DNA from 4 places in the Vibrio sp. QJM3NY_35 genome. Region 2 is predicted to be linked to each of the others. Evidence: predicted binding sites of a transcription regulator. Region 2 holds the regulator's gene; each other region holds the start of a gene.
The links. The regulator PurR, encoded in region 2, represses purine synthesis genes. The targets are predictions, from matches to a motif close to TNANGNAAACGTTTNCNTNA.
Positions count from the first base shown of each region.

Region 1: a site for PurR is predicted at 1,832-1,851, ahead of AC3CH3_RS11955 (NCS2 family permease). Genes of this name have one in related genera too.
Region 3: a site for PurR is predicted at 2,316-2,335, ahead of glyA (serine hydroxymethyltransferase). Genes of this name have one in related genera too.
Region 4: a site for PurR is predicted at 2,553-2,572, ahead of AC3CH3_RS10935 (NupC/NupG family nucleoside CNT transporter). Genes of this name have one in related genera too.

Region 1 is NZ_CM173507.1:2,662,570-2,666,931, forward strand. Features, by position in the region: gene gpt (xanthine phosphoribosyltransferase) at 1-437, opposite strand, end outside; gene AC3CH3_RS11955 (NCS2 family permease) at 522-1,811, opposite strand; gene vcdP (small protein VcdP) at 2,333-2,419, opposite strand; gene AC3CH3_RS11965 (aminoacyl-histidine dipeptidase) at 2,876-4,348, shown strand.
Region 2 is NZ_CM173507.1:2,213,378-2,217,739, reverse strand. Features, by position in the region: gene AC3CH3_RS09940 (TVP38/TMEM64 family protein) at 1-31, opposite strand, end outside; gene AC3CH3_RS09935 (TfoX/Sxy family DNA transformation protein) at 155-745, opposite strand; cyclic di-GMP riboswitch class I at 873-958, opposite strand; gene purR (HTH-type transcriptional repressor PurR) at 1,129-2,133, opposite strand; gene torD (molecular chaperone TorD) at 2,449-3,096, opposite strand; gene torR (two-component system response regulator TorR) at 3,354-4,067, shown strand; gene elyC (envelope biogenesis factor ElyC) at 4,233-4,362, opposite strand, start outside.
Region 3 is NZ_CM173507.1:2,616,304-2,620,665, reverse strand. Features, by position in the region: partial or broken gene AC3CH3_RS11750 (winged helix-turn-helix domain-containing protein) at 1-1,351, opposite strand, end outside; gene AC3CH3_RS11745 (YitT family protein) at 1,441-2,043, opposite strand; gene glyA (serine hydroxymethyltransferase) at 2,390-3,640, shown strand; gene AC3CH3_RS11735 (hypothetical protein) at 4,117-4,362, opposite strand, start outside.
Region 4 is NZ_CM173507.1:2,454,082-2,458,443, reverse strand. Features, by position in the region: gene AC3CH3_RS10950 (YcgL domain-containing protein) at 39-329, shown strand; gene AC3CH3_RS10945 (lytic murein transglycosylase) at 360-1,358, shown strand; gene AC3CH3_RS10940 (LysR family transcriptional regulator) at 1,493-2,413, shown strand; gene AC3CH3_RS10935 (NupC/NupG family nucleoside CNT transporter) at 2,619-3,818, shown strand; gene AC3CH3_RS10930 (cation:proton antiporter) at 3,983-4,362, shown strand, end outside.

The DNA of each region.
Region 1 (4,362 bases), 450 kb from region 2:
ACGTAGCTTAGGCTAGTATCCCAAGGTTGCTCAATCCATGTGTCTTGAGCGATATCAACAATGTACTCGTCTAGCAAATCAGCGCCAGATGGCTTTGCACATACAGCGATCAGTTTCGCTTTAGGGTACATTTCGCGAAGCTTACGTGCAGTGTCACCACTATCAACCAAGTCTTCAACGATTAGGAAGCCTTCGCCATCACCTTCAGGTGCTTTAACTACTGTCATATCACGTTGGTGATCGTGGTCGTAGCTAGAAATACAAATCGTATCTACGTGACGAATACCTAGCTCACGAGCCAAGATTGCACCAGGAACCAAACCACCACGGCTTACAGCCCAGATGCCTTTCCACTGCTCTGCTGGCATTTGCTTTTCAGCAAGTTGACGGCAGTAAGTCTGCATGTTGTCCCAAGTGATAACGAATTTGTTGCTCATAGTATAAAACCTAATAATTTTGTCATGTTATTAGAGGCTATCTCAAACATAGCCTCTTCAGCGATTAAGCAGAAATCTAGACGATTAAGCGAAAATGTATTTAAGAATAAAGATAGCCGACATTACCCACACAGCAGGTGAAACGTCGCGACCTTTACCACTTAGCAGCTTAATTGCAGCGTAAGCGATGAAACCTAGTGAGATACCCTCAGCGATAGAGTACGTCAGCGGCATAAGCAAACATGTTACCACGACTGGTGCTGCTTCCGTAAGATCACGCCAATCAATGCCAACTAGGCCAGACATCATCAGAATTGCTACATAGAAAAGTGCACCTGATGTTGCGTAAGCCGGAATCATACCTGCAAGTGGCGAGAAGAAAAGAGCCAGTAGGAATAAGATACCAACAACAACAGCCGTTAGACCGGTACGGCCGCCTTCAGCAACACCCGCAACACTCTCAACATAAGAAGTAGTATTTGATGTACCTAGCAGTGCACCAATAGATGTTGCTGTAGAGTCAGCAAGCAGTGCTTTGTTCAAGCGAGGTAGTTTGCCGTCTTCTTTGATTAGGTTTGCTTTCGTTGCAACACCAACCAGAGTACCCGCTGTATCGAACAAATCGACGAACAAGAATGCGAATACCACTGAAATCATACCGATTTCAAATACAGCAGAGAAATCAAGCTGCATGAATGTCGGAGCAAGGCTTGGTGGTGTCGACATGATGCCGCCGTATTGAACGTCACCAATAACAATGCCAAGAGCTGTGATAGCTAGAATCGCAATCATTACTGCCCCTTTCACGCCACGGTGAACAAGAGCAATCGTTAGGAAGAAACCAAGTGAGCCTAGGATAGGAGCAATCGCGGTAATGTCGCCCAGTGAAACTTTAGTTGCTGGGTTAGAAACAACGATGCCTGCATTGCTAAGCGCAATAAACGCTAGGAAAAGACCGATACCTGCAGAGATACCAACACGCAGAGACATAGGGATCGAGTTGATAATCCATTCACGGATCTTAAAGATGCTTAAGAAGATGAAGATTACGCCTGATACGAAAACCGCTGCCAGAGCAACTTGCCACGTATAACCCATACCCATTACAACAGCGTAGGTAAAGAATGCGTTCAAACCCATGCCTGGAGCTTGAGCAATTGGGTAGTTAGCAACAAAGCCCATGATGAAACAGCCAATAGCAGCCGCTAAACAGGTTGCTACAAATACAGCGCCATGGTCCATACCAGCATCAGCTAGAATCATTGGGTTTACAAAAATGATGTAAGCCATTGTTAGGAAGGTTGTTAGACCTGCGATGATTTCAGTGCGCACATTGGTGCCATTTTCACTGAGTTTGAATAGCTTTTCGAACATTATCGAATCCTATAAGGGTAAAAAGTAAACGGTTGCGTAATCGATTGGCTGTGGATTATAAAGTTATCAAATAACAAATTCCAGATAGAATTAAGGCTCTAATCGATATTTATCAGAATGCCGTATGAAACAAAGCGATTAAAAACGCAGTAATTACCAAGGAATAATCATAATAAACAGTTAATTAAGCCCATTAAGCACAATGAAAAATCTTGGTTACTTTTTCGACCATCGGTTATTTTGATAGAGAATCTAGCCATTAAATTCTGAATTCAAACCCACAAGAGTTGTGTATTTTTCAACAGGATCAGTAATAAGGCGCAAATTGATATTTTGGCGCTTAAAAAACAACCACGCAGAGCAGCAGGAAAAGAGACGAGATAAAGCGGTTTGGAAAAGTAGCAGGCAAAAAAAACGCCACTCAAAACTGAGTGGCGGTAGAATCTGTCAACCAAAAGGGCTGTAAAAGAATTCCAATATATAGGGGTGAACAAAACTGTTCGAGTCACATGCTTACGGTATTAGTAACCAAAGCTTGTAGGGTATGCAAAGTTGCTAGTGTAAACAGAGCTGTTAATCCAGAACATTGCAGATGGTAAACCTTTCATAACTATCACCTTAATAAATCAATAAAAAACGAATTTGATTTCTCGGTTCCTTGGAGGCGATAAAACGGACTCATCCTTTGAGCATTTACTCTTCATCTCAGAAGTTGGTTATTAATATACCCTAAAGAAAAAAGATTACAAGTATTTTTTGCTATACGTCACACTTTTGGCTATTTACGGTCATTTTGCAAACTTATTTTTGTAATAAAATTACAGAACAGGATTAAACAAACGTTTGCTTGCGCCATTTATAAGCATCAAGGTGCTTAATCATGATCAGATGGACAAGATCGCATTCAAAATTTGAGCTATTTGAGGTTTAGAACCGCTACTCGTCAAAACGCTCAAGTGGTATGCTGTTGCCATCAAAACAGACCCATATTTTAGATTTTTGTTCTAGGTTTTTACCCATACAAAACCTAAATATATGGTTATTAAATAAAAAAGGAGTCATCCGTGTCTGAATTCCATTCTGAGATCAGTAAATTATCCCCTGCCCCTATCTGGCAGTTCTTCGATAAGATTTGCTCAATCCCACACCCTTCTAAGCATGAAGAAGAGCTTGCTCAATACATTATTGCTTGGGCAACAGAGCAAGGCCTAGATGTACGTCGTGACCCAACGGGTAACGTATTCATCAAAAAGCCAGCAACGGCGGGTATGGAAAACAAAAAAGGTGTAGTGCTACAAGCTCACATCGATATGGTTCCACAAAAGAACGAAGACACAGTTCATGACTTTGCTAAAGATCCAATTCAACCATACATTGATGGTGAGTGGGTTACAGCTAAAGGCACAACGCTTGGCGCTGATAACGGCATGGGCATGGCTTCTTGCCTAGCGGTTCTTGCTTCAAACGAAATCCAGCACGGTCCTATCGAAGTTCTACTAACAGTAGATGAAGAAGCAGGCATGACTGGTGCTTTCGGTCTTGAAGCGGGTTGGTTAGAAGGCGATATCCTTCTTAACACCGATTCAGAGCAAGAAGGCGAAGTGTACATGGGTTGTGCTGGCGGTATCGACGGCGCAATGACATTTGAAATTGCTCGTAACGCGATTCCAGCTGACTTCGTAACACGTAAGCTAACGCTAAAAGGCCTAAAAGGCGGTCACTCTGGTTGTGATATCCACACAGGCCGTGCAAACGCAAACAAACTGCTTGCTCGCTTCCTAGCGGGTCACGCGAAAGAGCTAGACCTACGCATCGTCGAATTCAAAGGCGGGAGCCTACGTAATGCGATCCCTCGTGAAGGTTTCGTAACGGTTGCAGTACCTGCTGCAAACCAAGAGAAACTGGCTTCTCTATACAACGACTACACAGAGCTTCTTTCAACTGAGCTAGGTAAAGTAGAAGACAGCATTGTTACTTTCAACGAAGAAGCTTCGGTTGAAATGGGCGCTCTTGCAGCAGCTGACCAAGCTCGCTTTATCGCTGCACTAAACGCTGCGCCAAACGGCGTGATTCGTATGAGCGACGAGATTGAAGGTGTTGTTGAAACATCTCTAAACGTTGGTGTTATCACAACAGAAGAAAACTCAATCACTGTACTTTGCCTGATTCGCTCTTTGATCGATTCTGGCCGTAGCCAAGTTGAAAGCATGCTGAATTCTGTTGCTGAACTAGCAGGCGCGAGCATCGAGTTTTCTGGCGCTTACCCAGGTTGGAAGCCAGACGCAGATTCAGAAATCATGCACATCTTCCGCGACATGTACGAAGGTATCTACGGGCACAAGCCAAACATCATGGTTATCCATGCTGGTCTTGAGTGTGGTCTATTCAAAGAACCTTACCCGAATATGGATATGGTTTCTTTCGGCCCAACGATCAAGTTCCCGCACTCTCCTGATGAGAAAGTGAAGATCGACACCGTTGAGCTATTCTGGAACCAAATGGTTGCACTGCTTGAAGCCATCCCAGAAAAAGCATAATTCGATAAGCTATG
Region 2 (4,362 bases):
ATATAATACCCAATATCATTTTCTTACTCATTGATACTTCCTCTAAATTTTCAATGCATATCGATAGTATAGATAGACAGGTAAAGCTTAGATTAACTTTCAGCAGATATAAAAAAAGCCGCAAAAAATGCGGCTTAGTTATGTAGATACAATGTTAATTGACGCGATTGATAAGCTCTTCACGACGCTGCTGCGGTATAACTGACCAATGTGTACCATTGATCGCACCTTCTAGCGCCCAAAGTAGTTCAATACTGACAGAAGACGCATGCGATTCTTTGATGGCGTTAAATGCGTTTACAGAGCCAGATTCATATAAACGTTCTACAGAATCGATCCCTGCCTTTTTCAACATACGCTCGGTAGCGAGTCGAAGATTAGGCAGATCTTTGAGTCGGGTCGGCTTAGCAGAAGACTGCTCAGCTTTTTCTTCTTTAGCAAAACCTAGAGACGTGGTTGCAAGCTGCAAGATTTTCTCTTGGTCTTGCCAGAGGCCTTCAGGTAAAGCGAAATATTTAGTAACGACAGGGAAACCACGTTTTTTGTAGACGTACGGTTGAAACCCTTGTTGTTCGAATTGTTTCGTTGTGCCTTTGTCTGCGCGTATGTGCAACTGGTCATTTACAACCAGAGCAAACATAGTGTCATCAGCAAAAAGACCGAAGCCACCAAACATTGAGCGTGATTTTATTTTTCCTAGGGACTCAAATAACTTCATCGAGTCCTTTAGTATCGGTTTATCCATGTTATTTATCTCGGTGTATTTGAACTACGCCACCAAATAAGCAGGTCCGAGAGATTAGCAAAATGTTGCAATTAAATTGTCAATAAGCCGTAAATTACCAAATTATTAGTAGTTACTGCATTTTGCCATCGGTAACCCCGCTACCATACCAACGAGTGGTTTAGGCCGGAAGCTTTGCGTCTCACTCTTTCGAGTGGTTTGCCCTGTGCGTGACTGATTGAATAGAATAAAGTTTTTGTTGAATGAAGCTCACAGTTGATATTTCAAAATGTGATATTGCTTCAATTAATGATCTTTCTGTTGTGCATCTGGGTTCATTATAGTTGCTGATAAAAAAAGCGCACCTAAAGGTGCGCTTGATGAAATTAAACTCGAATTATCAATTAATTTAACGTTTTAACTGTGCTTCGTTCAACAATTTCAGGGTGCATTTCGAAGACGCGTTTTTCGTGGTCTTTGTCTTTGATGCGCTCTAATAGAATTTCGAATGCATTCTTACCAACACGACGTTTTGGTTGGTGAACGGTCGTTAGCGGCGGAGAGAAGTATTCAGCCAGTTCGATATTGTCGTAACCGATCACTGAGATATCTTCTGGAATGCGAATGCCTTTTTCTTGCAGGCGGCTCATTAAGCCGAGTGCCATTGTGTCGTTAAAGCAGAATACCGCTGTTGGACGATCTTCCATCTCAACGATTTGTTCTGCAGCAAGAACAGCCGTATCACACTCGAAGTTACCTTCGATGATCATATTTTCATCAGCAGAAATCTTTGCTTCATTCAGTGCGCGCTTGTAACCGGCAATACGTTCAACACATGCTGCTTTGTCTAAGTGGCCACTTAAACATGCAATCTTAGAGTGACCGCGTTCAATAAGGTATTTGGTCGCTAGGTAGCCACCTTCTTCAGAGTTATCGATGATCTTATCAGCCTGAGAGCTCTCTGGGCCCCAGTCCATGATAACTTTAGGGATGTCAGCGTGACGGTCTAACATCTCTCTTAGTTCTTCAGTTAGGTCAGAACACATAACTAAGATGCCATCTACACGTTTCTCTGCAAGCATTCGAATATAGTCACGTTGCTTCTCATAGATACCGCCCGTATTACACAGGATCAAAGTGTAACCTTGACGGTAGCAGTAGCTCTCAACACCATCGATAACTTCAGAGAAGAATAGGTTAGTTGATTGAGTCACTAGCATGCCGATGGTGCGTGTTGTATTACACTTCAAACTACGAGCGACAGCACTTGGTGCATAGTTCAGTTCATCTACGGCTTTGTTTACTTTTTCTTGAGTTGCTTCTGCAACAAAGCGAGTTTTGTTGATTACGTGAGAAACGGTTGTTGTTGATACGCCGGCTAAGCGAGCGACATCTTTTATAGTGGCCATGGTTTTATCCTATTAGAAGCTACTTTCCCAAAGTACGGAATAAAGTAGCCGTTAAGCTACCTAACTAAGAGCTTAAATTTGTAGGGCTCTTTGGGTACTAAAGTGCTAAAAAACAAAAAACCGCTATTGAGCGGCTTGTCTTAACACCGAAATGCTCTGAACTTTAATAAGCATAGCATTTCGTGAATGTTTCATATTTTATCGTTTGCGGTCACAATTTTAGACTGACTAGAAATTACTCGCAATAAAATTCACCCAGAAATCCGGGTGAATTGTCACATTCTACTGAATTTATTTACCTAGTCATCCAATAAGCTATTCACCAGCTAAATATTGAGTGTCTAATTGACAGAATGCGAGTAGCAAAGATGAGACGGAGGCGTAGAAACCGAATTCATCAACGTCATGACATTTCACGTTGAACTTTGGTACCCAAGTCAGCAGTTGTTGTTCGATAAACTGCTGTTGAACGGCAAATGAATTCTCTAGCTCTTCTTCAATATCCGTTTCGTTTGAACGAATGATCAAGTTACCAAGGAAATCGAGTTCGATAGCAATGTGGTCTGCTGGCTCTTTTAGATCTTGGTTCACCACTAAATTGTGCTTAGCCATGATCTCTTCCATATCTTTTGCAGGCTTATCATTCAAAAGGCCAGTTTCACCGATATACATAGAAGCGTAAGGAAGAGCACCGTGTTTATCTGTTTTTAAGAAAAGATCGCAAAAGTCTGCAGACAATTCTAGTTGAGCATCTTCACGTGTTTGTAGGCGGTTAAGCGCATCCACTAGCTTATCAATCGCTGGCTTTAGTGTTTCATTTTCGCCTAGACCAGTTAGGAAAGAACGAATTTCAACAGAGTGGTAGTGATCGAGTTCTTCTTGAGTCAGTTCTTTGGCGAACAAGCTTGATAGCCACCAGTATATTTCTGCTCTTTGCTCGTTGAACGCTTTCGTATCTTTCATTTAAATAATCCTAATATCATCTTTCGTCATACTTAGGGTATGAAGGCTAACTAAACAGTGATACTTATCGAACACAAAGTCACTCGTTAGTAGTAATACCTATATTGAATTGCGATGGACGATAAATAGCAAGGTTTAAGATTGTCTTGTATCAAAAAAAATCCATGTTTCTGGCTTTTATCTTCTGTACCACTAGAATTGTTACTAGTTATGAATAGAATAGTCACTGAAACTATTAAATAAGAAAAGTGGTGTAGATGAGCTATCACGTATTAGTCGTAGAAGATGATGTGGTAACCCGCAGTAAACTGGTTGGATACTTCCAGAACGAGGGTTATACAGTGAGCGAAGCAGAAAGCGGCGCTCAAATGAGAAACGTGTTAGAAGAAAACAACGTTGACCTCATTATGCTGGACATCAACTTACCAGGCGAAGATGGATTGATGCTAACTCGCGAATTACGCAGTCAATCAGACATTGGAATTATTTTAGTTACTGGACGCACGGATAGCATCGACAAGATCGTTGGCCTTGAAATGGGCGCTGACGATTACGTTACTAAACCCTTCGAACTTCGCGAGTTATTAGTTCGAGTTAAAAACCTACTTTGGCGTATCTCTGCTGCTCGTAAAACAGCAGCGGGCGCTGTAGAAGAAACATCAGATGAGTCTGTGGTTCGTTTTGGTGAGTGGACATTTGATATCCCTCGTCGTGCGTTAAGCAAAAACGGCGAACCGGTGAAACTGACCAAAGCAGAATACGAACTGCTAGTGGCGTTGTCTTCTTACCCTAACCAAGTATTAAGCCGCGAACGTATTCTGAATATGATCAGTCACCGAGTGGACGCGCCTAATGACCGTACTATCGACGTGCTGATTCGTCGTATGCGTGCAAAAATGGAGTTCGATCCTAAGAACCCACAAATTTTTGTGACGGTTCACGGTGAAGGTTACATGTTCGCTGGTGATTGATTTCCTTCGGGAGTGATTAATTAACAACGACATTTAAACGTAAAAAGCCGAGACATCATTGATGTCTCGGCTTTTTTATTACTCAGCTTTTACTGTTAACGACCAGAGAATCTACAAATACTTGGCGACTCTGTCTGCTCAGATGAGTTTAAAGATTCAATGGGCTTATTGAGGCTGAGCCGCAGAAACGTCACCGTCATCTTCAATTAAGCTGGAAGCTTCTGGAATAACAGGCTCTTCAACAATGTCATTGCTTGTATCTAGCCAATCACGCAGGCTTTGCCAAACCAATCCC
Region 3 (4,362 bases), 400 kb from region 2:
CTTCAGAAGGTACCACTCGCAATAACGCGACTAAGGATTCCATGTAATTGAGGCGAAACTTATCCATGTCTCCTTGCTTGTAAGCGATATGAGAAATCATCATATAGACCAGTGCGTTCTCGATAGTCGAGTTACCCGCAGTATTGGTCAGAAATTCCTTCGCAGTTTGCAGGTCTCTTAACTTGAAGTGAATAATCCCAAGCCAGAGTTTTAGCTCGTCGGGAATCAACTTAAAACGTGTTTGCACTAGGCTAGTGAAGCTAATAAGACGCTGGTGGTCGGTCTCAAACAGAGCCAGCTGTCGAGCAAGCAAGGTTGAAGTCATCACGTTGAGTGGCACGCTATCAAGTTTCAGCGTTTCTCCGTTTAGCAAGCGGCTCAGCTCTTTATCACTGACAGACCACTCTGGTGATAGCGGAGCAGGTAAAGCGAAGTAGTTCGCTAGCTCTCTATTTATCTCCATCAAGTCTTCACTGAGGTTATCTATCTCTATTGAGTAGACACCGCGGAAAGCAAGTTTCCCTGAGCTTGGGTAAATAAGGCTGACTTTAGCCGCAAGGCGTGTATCGACTTCCTGATCTTTCAATTGAATATTGAGCAGGTAGTCACTGGTGCGCATGTTTTTGGCGCCAGGAAAGAAGGGCGTGCTGTCTATTGGGTCTACGAAGTAACTTGGTGCGTCTTGATTTGCTAAGTCGGTATAAGCGTATTCAATTTGCTGTTGAAGCAGTAGCGCTTTAACGGCTTTGCGATGCGTTCTCGCATTGTCTCCAATGGCATCGATACGGTTTAGCAGTAGCTCGACCTTAGGAATCAGCCTCTGTGTTCGTTCAAGCTCTGAGGCTTGGTTTGAAGAGTGCCAAAACATATAACCTAAAGTCGTAGTGCTTATCAGCAGCACAACAGAGAGTGACAGTAACAAAAGATTAAACGGTGATGTCTTTTTACTCGCTTGAGGCTGTTCGGTTATCTCACGGGTTTCGGGTTGTGCGTTAGCCAAACTCACAGAGTTAGGGTTTAGAAAGTACCCTTTGCGTGGGTAGGTGACCAAGATTTTAGTCGCATCACTTTCTGGTAGGTACTTCTGCAGCACAGAGCGCAGTGTACTGATCCTGTTAGTAAGCACATTCTTCGAGATGAAGTTACTTTGCCAAACCTACTCTATGATCTGCTCAGCTGCGAGCGGTTCACCCACGCTCGTCAGAAACAGTTCGAGTAATTCAATAGAACGAGGTTCTAGATCGATGACCTGCTCGTTGCAACTTAAGACACGTGTCGCGGGATTGAATTCTAAACCTTCGATAGAGATCGAGGTTTGAGTGTCTTTGGCACTAGAGAGGTAATCTTGCATAAGAAAAGAGAGGGCAGCTTATAAAAGCTAAATACTAGCTGTTTTCGTTATGAAAAACAGCTAGTAATTTATTGATTGGATAGCTGGCGCTAAGACGCGTAGTTCACTGAATAACGCGTAGGCTTGTGATTCATCGCTAATACGATGTTCAATACCGCAGTGCCCAATACAGAAACTGCAATCACCCAAGGCGATACGAAGAAGAATGATGCAAACAGAATACACGCATCAATAGCCATTTGGGTTTTGCCCACTGAGATACCGTAGCGATCTTGAATGAACAAGCACAAGACGTTGAAGCCACCCAAGCTTGAGCGATGACGGAATAAGATCAGCATACCTAAGCCCATTAACAGGCCGCCTGCAACAGCGCAGTAAATCTCATTATGAACTTCTAACGAGATCACTAAGTATAAATGATCGGCAAACACAGACACTAAAGCCCCTGATATGGCACTGCTGATTGCGAAGTGACGGCCAAATCGTTTCCATGCTAATAAGTAGAATGGGCAATTAGCAATAAAGTACAAAATACCAAAGGTTACTGGCATAAATTGACTCAAAAGCAGAGCCAAGCCAGTAGTGCCACCAGTAAGCAGGTCTGCTGACTGTAAAAAGAAGACGCCTAACGCCACTAAAAACGTGCCAGTGAGGATTGCTACCCAATCTTCTTTGCGTGAGTGTTTTTCCATCGTTTTTATAATTACCTAACCAATAAAGGCGTGCATAGTAGAGAAAAACTTAAGCTTTCGGTAGCTAGAGGGGCAAAATTAAGGTAAACCTATGTAATCTGCGTTTTACAGGGTGTAAATCGTAAAATTGACAGTAAGGAACATCTTTGGTTGGATAAGCCCAATAACCATGATGAATCTTATTTGTGATTATGAAAAAACTGCATGATAAAATTGCAATTAGCTCTTTATGACCTAGATCAAATTATGTAGAATGCGTCACATCAAAACGGTGACGGAAACGTTTGCTTTCGGTCGTTGTGTGGTTTTTTGAAACTTTCAGTACAATCTGAGTCAGGAGATACAGATGCTTAAGCGTGACATGAACATTGCTGATTACGATGCGGATCTATTCGCAGCTATCCAAGAAGAAACTCTTCGTCAGGAAGAGCACATCGAACTTATCGCTTCAGAAAACTACACAAGCCCACGTGTAATGGAAGCTCAAGGTTCTCAGCTAACAAACAAATACGCTGAAGGCTACCCAGGCAAGCGTTACTACGGTGGTTGTGAGTACGTAGACAAAGTTGAAACTCTAGCAATTGAACGTGCATGTGAGCTGTTTGGTGCCGAGTACGCGAACGTACAGCCTCACTCAGGTTCTCAAGCAAACAACGCTGTATACATGGCGCTACTGAACGCAGGCGACACAGTTCTAGGTATGAGCCTAGCGCACGGTGGTCACCTAACTCACGGTTCTCCAGTAAACTTCTCTGGTAAGCTTTACAACATCATCCCTTACGGTATCGACGAAGCAGGTCAAATCGATTACGAAGAGATGGAAAAGCTGGCTATCGAGAACAAACCTAAGATGATCATCGGTGGTTTCTCTGCTTACTCTCAAATCTGTGATTGGAAGCGCATGCGTGAAATCGCTGACAAAGTAGGTGCTTACCTATTCGTAGATATGGCTCACGTAGCGGGTCTAATCGCAGCAGGTGTTTACCCGAACCCAGTTCCACACGCGCACGTTGTTACAACAACAACGCACAAAACGCTAGCAGGCCCACGTGGCGGTCTAATCCTTTCTAACGAAGGCGAAGACCTTTACAAGAAGCTGAACTCAGCAGTATTCCCAGGCGGTCAAGGTGGCCCTCTAATGCACGTTATCGCTGGTAAAGCAGTAGCGTTCAAAGAAGCTCTAGAGCCAGAGTTCAAAGAATACCAAGCACGTGTAGTTGCTAACGCAAAAGCAATGGTTGCTGAATTCCTTGAGCGTGGTTACAACATCGTTTCAGGTTCTACAGAGAACCACCTGTTCCTAGTTGACCTAATCAACAAAGACATCACAGGTAAAGAAGCTGACGCAGCACTAGGTGCAGCAAACATCACAGTAAACAAGAACTCAGTACCAAACGACCCACGCAGCCCGTTTGTAACGTCAGGTATCCGTATCGGTTCTCCTTCTATCACTCGTCGCGGTTTCTCAGAAGCAGACGCGAAAGAGCTAGCAGGTTGGATCTGTGACATCCTAGATAACATGGGTGATGAGTCTGTTATCGAAGCGACAAAAGCAAAAGTGCTAGAAATCTGTAAGCGTCTACCAGTTTACGCTTAATTTTTCTTCGTAGTAATTTGAACTTCGTTGTCGAGCATGCTCACTTACATTCGTAAGCTCTGCGTGCTCTCCTAGAATTTCAAACGACTACTTTGAAAAACAATGATATTTGAGGCTCCTGTTGGGAGCCTTTTTTATTGGTTTGGTAACACTTAGAGAGTGAACGAGTTTCTGTGTCGCACATACTCATTTGCTAGCGCAAACTCCGTGTGAGCTCCTTGAACTTCGCTCATCTACTTTGAAAAATGCTTTTAAAGGTCTCTTTTGGGGCCTTTTTGTTTTAGGGAAGGGTGCTGAAAACTCTATGTCTTTTCCTTGAACTAAAGCTATTTGATTGAAAAATGATGATTTTAAAGGCTCCTTTTTGGGAGTCTTTTTTGTATCTGATGGTCAGCTGATGAGAATCAAGAGAAGCGGGTATTAAAAAGGGCTAATGCTTTCACATTAACCCTTTTTATTTGTTGTTTGTGTTGGTTCTACTTTTTGATGCTAAGTAGGGTGCCTGATTTACACTTGAACGAGTAGTAATGACGGCTTTCATTAAACTTACCTAAGCCTTCGCCATCGCAGTAGTCGATGTTGATGTCACGCATTACTTCTAGTGTATCTTCGCTGTTCAAAGCGAATTTAGAGCCATCAGAACAGACGATACGTACTCTTTCATCGTGGCTTACAGAGTAAATATCGACTTCGGTATTACACAGCTCAAAAGAGGCTTCACG
Region 4 (4,362 bases), 240 kb from region 2:
TGAGAGTTTTGTAGTCATAATCAATTAAAAGGTTTGTCATGCTGTGTTCTATATATAAAAGCTCAAAGAAAGAAGGAACATACCTTTATATCCCTAAGAAGGATGATTTTTCACAAGTTCCTGACGCATTGATGCAAATGTTTGGTAAACCTAGTTTTGTAATGGTAATTAAAATGGATGGCCGTAAACTGGCTCAAGTAAACATCGAAAAAGTGAAAGAATCACTGAATACCGATGGTTTCTTTTTGCAGGTTCCGCCACCACCAGTTAACGAACTTGAGCTTCATAAAGAGCGTAAAGCTCAACAGAAATCTCAAGACGAAGAGTGATAGCCACCTCAATTCAGGGAGGAGTGATCGTTGAGTAAATTTTCGAAAACCATATTGGCTGTGTCGGCATTACTATTGGGTAACAGCCTGACCATAAGTTCAGTACAAGCTGAACAACTGAGCTTCGAGCAATATGTAGAAAAACTAAAGCAACAAGGCCGTGAAGAAGGCATCTCTGAAGCGATCATTGATGAAGCCTTTGATGGTGTAACGTTTAAGCCAAGAGCGGTGAAAGCCGACAAAAACCAACCTGAGAAAAAGCTGACTCTGGATGAATACATTCCACGAGCGGTACCAGATTGGAAAGTGAAGCAAGCTCGCTCTCTTTATAAAAAGCATTACACAGCGCTAAAGCGTATTGGTGATGAATATGGTGTTCAACCAAGATTCATTGTCGCACTATGGGGCGTTGAGAGTAACTTTGGTAAGTTCACCGGTAATTACAGTGTTATCGATGCGCTAACGACCATGGCTTACGAAGGGCGCAGAGAAGCGTTTTTCCGCAGCGAAGCAATGGCGGCGTTGAAGATTCTTGATCAAGGCCATATAGCACCAAAAGAGATGAAAGGCTCTTGGGCTGGTGCTATGGGGCAACCTCAGTTTATGCCAAGCTCATTCTTAGCGTTTGCCGCTGATGGTAATGGCGACGGTAAGAAAGATATCTGGGGCACTGAAGAAGATGTGTTTGCTTCGGCAGCCAATTACCTTAGCCAATCAGGTTGGGATGATAAGTACACTTGGGGCCGTCAGGTTCACGTACCGTCAACCGTGTCTATTGATTTGCAAGGCCGAACTGAAGAAAAAGCTAAATATCTAAAAGAGTGGTCTGAACTTGGTATTAAGCGCTACGACGATCGCCCACTGCCGACGCTTGATGAAGACATTAAAGCTTGGTTAATTATGCCGGATGATGAAACCGGACGTTCGTACCTCATTTACAACAACTACAATGTGTTAATGAAGTGGAATCGTTCTTACTACTTTGCTTTGGCAGTAAGCCACCTAGCCGACAGAATTAAGTTTGATTAATTGGCATAGCTTGCTTTTATAGCATTTGGCCTACCATAGGCAGAACGAACTAAAGGACTCTTCGGAGTCCTTTTTGATTTTATATTTTAGAGATTTGAGAAGGTGGCCTTGTGCTAACAGATAGAGCTGCACAGATGGTGATATTCCATGCGTTAATTAAGCATGAAGGCTTTACCAGTGCTGCAAAGAGCTTAAATGTTTCAGTGTCTCATATCAGCAAGCAAGTCGCTTTGCTTGAAGACTCGATAGGAATCAAGCTGGTGCAAAGGACGACACGAAGCCTCACGCTTACCGAAGCGGGAGACGTGTTCTATCAACACTGTGAGCAGCTGTTTAACACGGTGAAATCAGCTCAGATGGATATGGACAGCCAGCGCGATGATATCTCTGGAATACTGCGCGTCGGTTTGTCGCAGTCATTTGGCACGCTGCATATCATTCCCGCGATCGACCAACTCAGACAGCTTTACCCACAGCTGAGAATCGAGGTCCACTTGTTCGACTATAAGGTGGACATGATTGAAGAGCGCTTGGATCTCTGGATCACCAACAATGAAGACCTGCCTGAAGGTTACATTGCGCAGCGATTAGCCGACAGTCAGTTTGTGGTGGCTGCGTCACCGGATTATCTGATTAAGGCTGGGACGCCACATGTACCTTCCGATTTGATTGACCATAACTGTCTTATCTATCGCAGCCGTGAACGAGATTACACATCATGGGCGTTTGACAACGGGCAAGAAAACCTCAGCGTCAAAGTCGCGGGCGATTACTCAGTTGATTTGGCTGAGGCAGTACGAGACGCGGCAGTATCAGGGTGGGGCGTTGCTTATCTGGCGACTTACTTAGTGAAAGAAGAGTTTAGAACGGGAAAATTGATTCAAGTATTACCAGAGTGGAGAGCCAGTCAGCTAATGCCATTCTATGCTGTTTATCCAAGCCGAAAGAACATGCCGAAGAAGCTTTCAGCGGTGATTGAGTTCATTAAAGATCATATCGGGTCGCCGACATATTGGGACAAAAACCTTAAAACCTGCGTTGAACTGCATCGTTAACTGTTTCCTAATCTATAAATATAATTTCCACATGGAAAAAGTACGCTTTTTAATCAAAGTTAATTATTAAAATTCAATAACTTAATTATACTCATAGTTATATCGTGATTACCCCAACATCACGTTAACAACCTCAGCTTGCCGCAAACGATTTCCTCTATAGAATGCGTCGCCTTTCCTATCTATAACTTTTAGGTTGACGCACATGGCTTCCCTACTTGGAATTATCACTATTTTAGTTGCCGCTTGGTTACTATCTACGGACAGAAAAAATATTCCACTAAGAACAGTCTCTTTGGCTTTCTTATTACAAATCTCATTCGCGCTGTTGGTTCTGTATGTACCAATGGGTAAAGAAGCGTTGAATGCAGCCACGGGTGCGGTATCTAGCTTGATCAACTACGGTCAAGAGGGGATTAACTTTCTATTTGGTGGCCTAACGAATAACGGATTTGTTTTCGCGATTAATGTTCTTGGCATCATTATCTTTTTCTCTGCATTGATTTCAGGTTTGTACCACATTGGCTTTATGCCAAAGGTGATCAACCTTATTGGTGGTGCGCTACAGAAGTTCTTGGGTACAGGTCGTGCAGAATCACTGTCTGCGACTGCCAACATCTTTGTCGGCATGATTGAAGCGCCATTGGTGGTTAAACCTTACCTAAAGCACATGACGGATTCACAACTGTTTGCTGTGATGGTGTGTGGTTTGGCTTCTGTTGCTGGTGGTACGTTAGTGGGTTATGCATCGCTTGGCGTTGACTTAAACTTCCTGATCGCTGCGGCATTCATGTCTGCACCAGCCGGTCTATTGATGGCTAAAATCTTAGTACCTGGCAGCCCAGATGACGCTCAAGAAAATATTGAGTCTGATGTAGAAATTCCACGAGCAACAAACGTAGTTGAGGCAATGGCAGATGGGGCTATGTCTGGACTTCGTATTGCCGTTGCAGTGGGTGCAACACTTCTTGCCTTTATCAGTGTGATTGCAATGCTGAATGGCTTGCTAGGTATTGTTGGTGGCTGGTTTGGCGTAAACCTAAGCTTCGAAATTATCCTAGGTTATGTGTTTGCACCCGTTGCATGGCTAATCGGTGTACCGTGGTCTGAGGCTGTGGTTGCAGGTTCATTGATCGGTAACAAGATTGTCGTGAACGAGTTCGTGGCTTTCATCCAGCTAATGGATGCTAAAGAGGCACTGAGTGAGCACTCACAAGCGATCGTAACTTTTGCTCTATGTGGCTTTGCTAACATCTCTACCATGGCGATTCTGATCGGTGGTTTGGGCAGCTTAGTTCCAGAGCGTCGCTCTTTCATCTCACAATATGGCTTCAAAGCAATTTGTGCGGGTGTGTTTGCTAACTTAATGAGTGCCGCTATTGCTGGTGTTGTACTTTCTCTATAGCTAACTGATCATGGCTTTACTTCCCCTATAGTAAAGTAACTGATTAATCACAATAATATTCGGTTAGCGTGAAAAAGAGAGCCTATAGTGTAAGAACATAGGCTTTCTTATTTCATTGCATAGTTTGTACCACAGGGTGTGGTACAAACCTTTTAGGGGCACAAATGGATTTGTCGATTACTTCTTCTTTGGCGTTAATTGGACTCTTGTCTTTAGCTTGTCAGCTGCTCGGTTGGCGTTTACGTCTTCCCGCTATTCTTCCTCTCCTCATCGTCGGTCTATTGTTAGGCCCCGGCCTGAATATCCTAAATCCCGATGCCATTTTCGGTGATGTGTTGTTTCCTATGATTTCCTTAGGGGTTGCCATCATCCTGTTTGAAGGTGCATTGACCCTAAATTTCAAAGAAATCAGAGGCCATGGCCGGATGGTGACTCACCTCGTGAGTTTCGGCATGTTGATTACCTGGGCGTGTATCGTGGTGGGTGCTAATTACTTTGTGGATTTCAGTTGGCCTTTAGCGGCTCTGTTTGGTGCATTAGTCGT